2 regions of the Orrella sp. 11846 genome follow, and region 2 is predicted to be linked to the other one. Evidence: riboswitches for the same ligand, from Rfam matches in the RefSeq annotation. Region 2 holds a riboswitch; the other holds the start of a gene.

Region 1 (5,163 bases), on a different contig from region 2:
TAATTTGTCTTCTTTGGTAATCAGATCAAAATAAGGATTTAATTTCTTTTAAGTCAAGGCAGTATGTGTTTTATTAGCAATTGCGAGAATTATGCAGGTTGACGAATTAACTAACCCGCTTAGGTAGCTTATATAGCGCTGAGAAAATGTGGCAAAAGGGCACGATGGATGGGGTCTGAGACGAGTTCCGCCGTGGGCGGTCTCGTCTCAGATAGTGTGGAGGTTGTGGATCGTGTGGGCGTCAGGATGGACGTGTAAGTGACGTGTTGAATTGCTGCATATATTCGTCAAATGTCACGGATGTATCGGCTTCGAGTTCGGCTTGAGCTTTGATCGAGGCATCTCGCAGTGCATGAGCTTCGTCGAGTTCCGAGTCGCTCAGTCCTGCTTTTGAAAACTTTTCAGTATGTGCGCGTGAGAGGCCTAGGACAAAGTCCTGAAACGATCCGCCTGCGGCTTCAATACCAGCCAGTACGCGAGCAGAGGGGGTGAGTGTTGTGTCGTCGACTTTAAGGCGCTCATTTTGGATCGCGCTGACATAATCCATGTCGCCAGTTTGTTGTGCCAGCACTTCTGCACAGGCTTGAATATCGTCAAAGATTTCGTGTGCCCACGCTTGAAGTGCAATGGGTTGTTCAGCTCGTTTGAGCATCAACCCTGGTTTACGACCTTCTTTGACGGTGGTTTGGAAGTTTTGATGGCTTTCACGACAATAGCCGCCATCCCCAAAATAGGGACTGTCAGACAAGGCACAGTGGAGCAAGAAAGCATCGAGGAATCTGGCTGTCTGTGCGCTGATACCCGCAGGCTCAAAAGGATCGATGTCCAAACACCGCACTTCAACATATTGCACACCATCTTCCATTAAGGCGTTGATGGGGCGTTGTTTTGCACGCGCTGTGCGTTTAGGTCGAATGCTGGAATAGTATTCGTTTTCAATCTGCAAAAGGTTGCAGTTGATTTGAATCCACTCGCCATCGCGTTGATCACCGATCGCTTCATACGCAGGCCATGGTGTGGTGACTGCTTCATATAAACGCAATAGGAACGTGTGAAGATCGTTGTAACAGGGAGTCAGTGTGGATTGTGCCTCACTGGTGTAGCCCAGATCACTCATGCGCAGACTGGTTGCCCATGGCATATACAGCGTATCTTCCCCTATGCGTCCAAGTTCTGCGGGCGGATTGGGTAAAAAACTGCGGTTTAGTGCGGGTGAAGCACCGAACAAATACATTAACAACCAGCTGTGGCGCATGAAGTTGCGAATTAGCGCGACATAACCTGCAGATTGTCGTTCTTGGGCGTTTTGCTCGTCGCTGGGAAATAAAGCCCAGAACTCATCTGGCAACGAAAAGTTGTAATGAATGCCGGCAATGCACTGCATCGGTTTGCCGTAACGGTGGGCTAGGCCTCGACGATAGACGTGTTTGAGCTGACCGGTGTTGGATGTGCCATACCAAGCAATTGGAATGTCATCGGCGGGTGGCAGCACGGGTGGCATGGAATGCCCCCAAATCAATTCATTGTCTAGGCCATTTACGGTCAGACGATGAACCCAGTCGGCCGCCTGAATGAGATCATCGACGCTACTGTGTGTGGCGGTAATGAGTTCTAGCAGCGCTTCTGCATAGTCTGTTGTGACATAAGGGTGTGTGAGCGCCTTGCCGAGTTGTGCCGGATGAGGCGTTAACGCGTAGCGACCACCTAGGTCGGTACGTAAGCCTTCTTTTTCCAGACCGCGTAGGCAATTGGCCAGCAGTTCTGGTTGCTGCGCAAGCACAGTCAATCGTTGTTTGAGCGAGGTAGACAAGCGGCTATCCTGTTTGGTTCATAGAGTTTGCGCAAGCTCGGCTGCAATCCGCAGACTATGGAAATGCTTGCAAGCAAAGGATCAAAAGTCCAATTTTGAGTCGATTGTACGTGACGCAACCAGTTGGTGGGGGCAGCTATTTCCGAGTTCAGGGTTTTATGGTTGGGTGTGCATGTGATTTTTAGTTCGAACACAGGTTTGAATGAGCCCGCACCATTTGCTGAGGTGCAGCGATGATGCGGGTGTTAGGCCTCAGTGAACGCGGTTGTTATTCGGTTTCACGGGCCAAAATGGATGGTGTCAATAAGCCCAAACGCCAGGCCTGCGCAATACAAGCTTGCCGACCATAGACGTTGAGCTTTCGACATGCATTCCTTAGATGAAAGTTAACCGTGCTTTCGCTGATGCCTAGAATACAGCCAGTTTCCCAGCTGGTTTTGCCGCAGGACACCCAAGCCAAACATTGCAATTCTCGTCTGGATAGTGGTGTTGAATTCATTAAATTGTGCGAGAAACCCCATTTTTAAATCCGGGGAGGGATAGCATGTGACCGTTAGGCCACCCTGATTCTCGCTTCCTCCTGTTACTGTGATGCTATCTGCGTATATCGATGATCAAGGCTCCGTAACCGTGTTTTGTGGTTTGGATCACCGCGATCGTGATTCATGCACAAATTCTGTATTTGTTGCGGCCCACAAGGCGTTCGTCGTTTGTCTGGCTTGTCTAAAGCGTCTATGGTCATGGTGATACTCCTGAAATGCTGACCTTGAAAGGTCTGATGGCACGAAGCCGATGTATTTGAACTGCTTGAGATGTTTGCAAGCTGACTCTGAATGGTTAATGGCAGGGGCTGCATCTTCCAAAGTCAAAGAGGTAGAGACTGTCCAGTTGCGGCGCGCTTGGATCAATCACTTGTGGTGATTGCCCGTTGACTGTTTTGTGTGCGTTAGTTCAAAACACTGGCTGCGTTATTTTTAGTTTGACACAAACTGACAGCTTGTGTCGTATGGGCATGACGGGAATGTCCATGCGTGTTTTTGTGGTGGACCGTTACAAAGTGGTAGAATTTTGTCCAAGAATTGGCGCCGATTTGCCTGATCCGCTTGCGGGCGCCCCACAAATCCCGCTAAAGAGGTCTTTGAATGACTACTTTTACGACTGCAAACTTATTTCTATCGACAGACGCTGAGCCTGCGCGTGAAGCGCCGCAATCAGTCGGTGAGGTGACTACCCAGTATTTTGAATTCGAACAACCGCTCCCTTTGGATAGTGGTAAATCGATTTCGAACTACACATTGGCTGTCCAAACTTACGGCACATTGAATGAAGATCGCTCCAATGCGGTTTTGATCTGCCACGCGTTGAACGCCTCTCACCATGTTGCCGGCTATGAGGCCGATGATCCCGACCAGCTTGGTTGGTGGGACAACATGGTTGGTCCCGGTAAGCCGGTTGATACCAATGTGTTTTTTGTGATTGGTGTCAATAACCTTGGCTCCTGTTTTGGTTCGACGGGTCCGGCCAGTTTGCGACCGGAAACCGGTAAGCCTTGGGGATCCGAGTTTCCGGTGTTGAGCGTAGAAGATTGGGTGCGTGCGCAAGCCCGATTGGCCGATCAGCTAGGTATTGAGCGATTTGCCGCTGTGATGGGGGGCTCTTTGGGAGGCATGCAGGCGCTCAGTTGGTCGATTACCTGTCCGTCCCGAGTGGCTCACTGCGTGGTTGTCGCGAGTACGCCTAAATTGTCTGCTCAGAATATTGGCTTTAATGAGGTGGCGCGTCGGGCGATTCTGACCGATCCGGATTTTCATGAAGGTAACTATTACGAGCATGGCGTGGTGCCATCGCGTGGTTTAACGGTTGCCCGTATGCTCGGTCACATCACGTACTTGTCTGATGACGATATGGCGCGTAAGTTCGGACGTGCTCGTCGCCAAGCTGATGCGCAACAAGCTTATCGTTATGATTATGGCGTTGAGTTTGAAGTGGAATCTTATCTGCGCTATCAGGGTGAAAAGTTTTCAAAATATTTCGATGCCAATACCTATTTGTTGATCACGCGAACGCTAGATTATTTTGATCCGGCGCGTGAAACACAAGGGGATCTTACTCGCGCACTGGCCGGTGTTGAAGCTGATTTTTTATTGGTTTCTTTCACCACAGACTGGCGATTTGCGCCTTCTCGGTCGCGTGAGATAGTCAAAGCGTTATTGGATAACGAGCGTCGGGTGACGTATGCAGAAATTGACGCACCTCATGGGCATGACGCATTTTTATTGGATGATTCCCGCTACCACGGTGTGGTTCGAGGTTATTTTGAGCGAATCGCTAAAACACTGAGTCTGAGCAAAGGAGGTCAGTCATGACACAGGGATTGCCTTTGCGTAAAGACCTATTACAAATCGCCGAGTGGATTGAGCCCGGTAGTCGAGTGCTGGATCTAGGTTGCGGCGATGGTGCTTTGCTCGATCACCTTCAGCAGACACGACAGGTCACAGGCGTTGGCGTTGAGATCAATGACGAGCGCGTGCTCGGGTGCGCGCGTCGTGGCGTGGATGTGATTCAACAAAACTTGGAAGAGGGCTTAGCCCTTTTTTCTGACAAGTGTTTTGATACGGTTGTGCTGTCGTTGACATTGCAATCGGTTTTGCAAACCGAACATATTTTGCGCGAAATGAAGCGTGTTGCGCATCACGGCGTCGTGTCGTTTCCAAACTTTGGTTACTTCACCCACGGACTGTCACTGCTGCGTGGGCGTATGCCGATGAGTTCACAAATGCCCTACAAGTGGTACAACACGCCGAACATTCATCTGTGTACACTCAAAGACTTTGAAGATCTGAGCCGTCAACTGGAATTAGAAGTTGAAGCCAGAAAAACTTACAACACAGAGCGCGAAGTGACTTGGCTGGCAGGTTGGCGAGCGACTTTGGCGTTGTATCGGTTTCGCTCAGAACCCGGTCAGGCATGATCACACCGTGAAGACATCGCTGCCTGAGATCAAACAACTCGTCAGTTACGGGCGCGGTGAGTCTGTCGCCAAGCTGGAGGTCGCATGAAAACTTCACTGAGCGTCTACATGGGACGACGCGTGGCCCCCTTGTTGTTTTTAGGGTTTGCCAGCGGCTTGCCCCTTGCTTTAACAGGTGGAACTTTACAAGCTTGGGCGACCGTTGAAAACGTGTCGTTGCAGGAAATTGGTTTTTTGACGTTGATCGGCACCGCGTACACGTTGAAGTTCCTCTGGGCGCCGCTCATTGATCGCTATACACCAGGTTTTTTAGGTCGTCGCCGAGGATGGATTCTGGTAACGCAAATTCTTTTGGCGATCGGATTCATTCTGATGGGGCGTT
Region 2 (5,163 bases):
GACAATATCCGGAAAAACCCATTAAATTCATCGTGCCAATTGCAGCGGGTGGGAGCATAGATACGATTACACGCTCTGTTGCAGATAAGCTTCGCGAAAAATGGAACAATCCCGTGACAGTCGAGAACATGCCTGGCGGCAGCGGATTGATTGGAATGGCTCGTTTCCTAAAATCTGATCCAGATGGTTACACTTTTCTCGCGCATGGTGATACGGTTGTGCTCAATCCTCTGCTTCGAAAAAATGCTGATTACGTTCTGGAAGACTTAGTTGGCGTCAATCGATTTACGGTAACTCCACAGGTTCTTGTCGTGAATCCAGACTTCGCACCCAGGACACTCAAGGAGTATGTGGAATACGCCAAAGAGAATCCATCAAAAATTCGACTAGCACTCCCTGTACAAGCAGGGATCGGGCATTTAGCTCACGCTAAATTAGAAACAGAAGCAGGTATACAGGTGACACACGTTCCATACAAAGGTGGTGCGCCAGCCGCGGTGGATGCCCTCGGCGGGCATGTAGACGCACTCATCATTACCCTGCCAGCTATTTCTGAACATATTAAAAGCGGAAAGCTAATTCCATTAGCTGTTTCAACTCCTGAGCGTTCATCGTCATTCCAGGACATTCCAACCATGGCTGAATCGGGTTATCCAAAAGCAGTCACTGAAAGCTGGGCTGGGTTATTTGCCGCAAAAGATGCACCCATACTGATCGTTGAAAAGCTTCATGCAGATATTACTGAGATCATGAATGATCCAGATCTGGTTAAGAAGGCCGAATCTCTAGGGTTTACCGTTTCACCCATGAGTTCACTGGAGAATTTCAATAAGTGGCTACAAAGCGAAAGAGAGAAACATAAAGAAACGATTGAAAACGCTAAAATTCAAATCAATTAACTAAACTTCACTACACCCATACTAGAGTCTCGAAAAATATTGATTGAGAGGCCTGCATGGGCAAAAGTTTGTGTAAACCTTACCTAATTCTCTGAGCGCAACCTATTGTTTATTTTCCAATTCACTGGTATAGTGAGCGTGCATCAAGAGTTCAAGCATTTCAAATGAATGTTTGATACCAACCTGCCTCCAAGCAAGGTGGTCTGACGATGGGGTCTTTAATGGCAACAACTTGGAAACGCAGACCCGCTTGTTGCGGGTTTTTTTATGGGCGCTTTTCACCGAATTGCTCGCCCGGCATTTTGCCAAACAGCTAAAGAGGAAAAATCATGGCTTACCAATTCACACTCGACCATAGTGTATACACAGGTCACACGGTCCCCGGCTCATCTTGGATGCGGATTTTTGACCACAACATCAATGACTATATTGGCACCTACATTCCGCTAACCTACCAAACTAGGGATGGAAACGCTAAAGGCGTCTGGAAAGATATTGTTTCGGTCTCCTATTTGGAGACACTCACAAAACTGCAGTCTCAGGTCATCGATGCCTGCGAACGACGATATATCCATTTTCAGACACCCAAATGTCAAAATTACAATCTAGGCTCAACTTAATCCGCCAAGGTAAGGCGCGAAAGGTTCATCCTAGTCACAGCGATCACCGATAGTGCCACTCACTGGTTATGTGTGGTCGCACCAACTATTTTCGGCAGGCAACATGTACAAAATTGGATTACAACGGATGCTCGTGGTACTCGGTTTATTGGTTGCACCATTTGCCTGTGCAGAAGCCTTGTTGGTGCAGTTCAATGACCTGTCGAGCGACAAAGGTGTGATTCGTTGTGGCTTATTTCAGGATGAAGCGAATTGGCGCAAAGAGGATCAAGCCATCCGTGGAGTGATTGCCACCATCCATCAAGGTAGAGCAATTTGTGATTTTGGTGACGTACCGGCAGGTGTCTATGCCGTTGCCGCCTATCACGCTGAGAATATTGAAGATCGTTTGCGGTTTGGTTTTCTGGGCCGCCCCAAACAAGCTGTCGGATTTTCCATGAATCCATCTAGGCTGTTTGGGGCGCCCAGTTTTGACGCGGCGATGTTCAAGATGGGTCAAGAGCCGCGTGTCTTGGTGATCGAGTTAGATTGAAACGGTTCAACGACTCGAATACGCACTGGCTCCTGCAAATTTCTGACAAGTCCTGTTGATGCTGATGGCTTGTACTTACGGCATATCGGTGACTGAGATCAACTTTGTGTGTGACAAGCAGTGAGCAGAAATCTTGTACAGGAACACGAAGTATCCAAGACCCAAGGTCACAAGGCTAATCAGAACCCACAACAGCACATTGCCAATGATGCTAGCCAAATCGATGGTACAAATCAATTGTCCAACCCGCTGCCCCTGCGCATTAAACGCAAACGTTCTACCAATGGTATAGCGCTGCATATAGTAAGGAAACACAAACATCGCCAATCCAAATGTGACGATCGACAGTAAAAGCCAAATGATTAGGTGACCAATCACCTCCAGCACACCCAGCTCGGATTTGAACTGCAAGTTTTGAAAATCCGGATGGGTACTAAGCGCTTGTTGCATAACTTTTAACCTCTTGGCTTTTTAGAAAAGTCGTAGTTTAACTTTAATTAAAAACTCACTCATCACACCAATCCATCTGTGCCACCGAGGACAGATTTCAAAAAATCGAGTGTCAAGCGCGACTGTTCGACAAAATACTCATCGAAGCGTATAGACTGAGCAACATGCAGTCGCATGAATGACTGCACCAAACGACTGCACCAAACGACTGCACCAAACGACTGCAATAAAATGCCTCATATAGGATCCACGTGATGAAAAAACTTTTCTTGTTAAGCACTTTATCCATGGCACTGGTGGGCACCCAGGCTGTAGCCAGTGAAATCATTCACGACAAATTTAATTCCGACATTCTTGGGCGTGACATCTCCATGTATGTCTATCTGCCCGATGGCTATAACGAAGCCACGGAACCCTATCCTGTCATCTATATGCTTCATGGTGCAAACTCCGATGAGTCCTCGTGGGTCGAGCGTGGCGGCATTAAAGTGACTGCAGACAATCAGATTCTGCGCGGTGAAGTGCGTCCTTCCGTGATTGTGATGCCCACGACAGGCCCTTCCACCTGGTATGCCGATGCCAATGCGGATAAAGCCGAAACCGCCATTTTGGAAGAATTGCTGCCATACGTTGAAAAGAACTACAAAACCCGAACCGACCGTGCAGGCCGTTCGGTGGCTGGGCTCTCTATGGGGGGTTATGGTGCATTGAACCTAAGCCTATCTCATCCGGAACTCTTTTGTGCTGCAGGTATTTTTAGTCCCGCTATTTACGTCCCGCTTCCCCCAGAAACTTCAGCGGCGCGCTCCACGCCACAGTTTGTCGACTCATCCGGTGCTTTTGATGAAAAAACTTGGCGTGATACGTTGTATACCTCCAGACTCGACGGTTATCGCCAAAATGGCACAGTCGTACCCATGTGGATTGAATCGGGTGACCATGATCCTTTAGGCATTGTGGTTGCCGCAGCCAATCTTTACTGGAACATTAACCAGACCCAGCCAGATGCGGTTGAATATCGTGTTGTAGACGGTGGTCATGACTGGATGGTGTTTCGCGACTCTTCCATTCGTGCCTTGCCATGGATGAGTAATCGTTGCGTACAACTTGATCAGAAAAAATAAGGTTTGATCAAATGATTTAACTGCGCAGATACAGGCAGCATCGTTTTTCGCAGTCAAATTTTTAATTCATGACACAAGCCAACGATGTTAAATTGCATCGAGGACCATTAACCAGAAAGGAGCGGCTCATGAAGAAAACTATCTTGACAGCACTTAGCGTAGCCGCACTGTCAGGTTGTGCAAGCCATCTGGATCACACAGCCAAACAAACACAAATCTGTGAGCCTATCACTGAAAGTCAGGTGATCGGATTGTTTGATCGGTGGAATAATTCGCTTCAAACGGGTGATCCAAAAGCCGTTGTGGCAAATTACGCACCACGCTCCATTCTCTTACCCACCGTTTCTGATCAAAACCGTCTGACCTCAGCAGAAAAAGAGGACTACTTCATACATTTCCTCAAAGACCAACCTTTTGGGGAAGTCACAGCGCGTCAAATCGACATCGGGTGTAATACGGTTACCGATTCAGGCTATTACACGTTCAACATGAAACGCACCGGCAAACCCGTTCATGGACGTTACACGTACACCTACCATTGGCAAAACGGCCAATGGTTAATTACTCACCACCACTCTTCCAAACTGCCTTAATTTGGGCTAGCGCATTTTCTGAAAGACCACCCTTGACAAAGAATCAAAAACCAAACTGGAACAATGCCCCTGAAGATTGGGACTGGCTGGCCCAAGATGCCGATGGACGCTGGTTTTGGTATGCAGTCGAACCCATCCCTGGGGTGGGGGGTGGTGTCTGGCGCTCTCCGCGTCTGAAACAAGAATTTGCGCTTCAGGGCGAACCCAATGAGCAGTGGTTAGAAACGCGTCAGAAACGTCCAGACGCTACTGACTAACTCATCGACTTATTTTTAATGACATCCTCCTCGCCCTAAAGGACGAGGCTTTCCGCCCATTTCTGTAAATATGGGCCCTACATCTTACGGGATGCATCGCATCCAAAGACTTGATACTCTGACCTACTCCCAAGATTTAGGCACAAGTCGTTGTAGAGTTTGTGGCTAAGTCAATGTGACGAGCAGCAAACTCGCACGGGGTTAAATTATTTAGGGAACTGTGTGAGCGAGTTTGATTGTAATCTTGGCGACACGATCGTGTCCTTAAAATGCTGTAGCTTCCCAAGCGATGGAGGTAGCCACCGCGACACTCAGTAGGCTGATATTTCCGGCAAGAAACATCACCTAGGAATGCGAAGCGATGATTGATGTACAAGATTAACGTCAGTCAGAACGCAGCAGCAGGTTTGTTTGACTCACGTGACAGACTGGGCAAGTTGGTGGAGGACGTTTTGAACCAGATTCTGGATGCACAGACGACTGAAGTTTATATTGGCTCTGATAGAAATGGTTGTTTAAGGGGTCTCCACACGCAAAGTGACAACCATCACCAAAGAGCTCTGCGGTGTGAGCTTCTCCAAGAGCCTCGTGAGCAGCTTGTGACCAACCTTGAGCCTCGATTCAGGACCCTACCGGCAAAGTACCGCAAACGTTTGAGAACGACCAACATGATGGAACGCTTCAAAAG

The links. A riboswitch is a leader RNA that binds a small molecule or an ion and turns the genes downstream of it on or off. The one in region 2 is predicted to bind S-adenosylmethionine.
Region 1: another riboswitch for S-adenosylmethionine. It lies ahead of metX (homoserine O-succinyltransferase MetX); the one in region 2 lies ahead of ACOI06_RS01520 (DUF2141 domain-containing protein).

Annotation. Positions count from the first base shown of each region.
Region 1 is NZ_JBMERD010000008.1:81,972-87,134, forward strand. Features, by position in the region: gene gshA (glutamate--cysteine ligase) at 242-1,810, opposite strand; gene ACOI06_RS08490 (LuxR C-terminal-related transcriptional regulator) at 2,079-2,309, opposite strand; SAM riboswitch at 2,883-2,961, shown strand; gene metX (homoserine O-succinyltransferase MetX) at 2,953-4,176, shown strand; gene metW (methionine biosynthesis protein MetW) at 4,173-4,781, shown strand; gene ACOI06_RS08505 (muropeptide transporter) at 4,866-5,163, shown strand, end outside.
Region 2 is NZ_JBMERD010000001.1:319,270-324,432, forward strand. Features, by position in the region: gene ACOI06_RS01515 (Bug family tripartite tricarboxylate transporter substrate binding protein) at 1-899, shown strand, start outside; SAM-I-IV-variant riboswitch at 1,035-1,141, shown strand; gene ACOI06_RS01520 (DUF2141 domain-containing protein) at 1,623-2,051, shown strand; gene ACOI06_RS01525 (DUF6693 family protein) at 2,127-2,501, opposite strand; gene ACOI06_RS01530 (alpha/beta hydrolase) at 2,756-3,625, shown strand; gene ACOI06_RS01535 (DUF4440 domain-containing protein) at 3,754-4,218, shown strand; gene ACOI06_RS01540 (hypothetical protein) at 4,251-4,475, shown strand; partial or broken gene ACOI06_RS01545 (transposase) at 4,965-5,075, shown strand.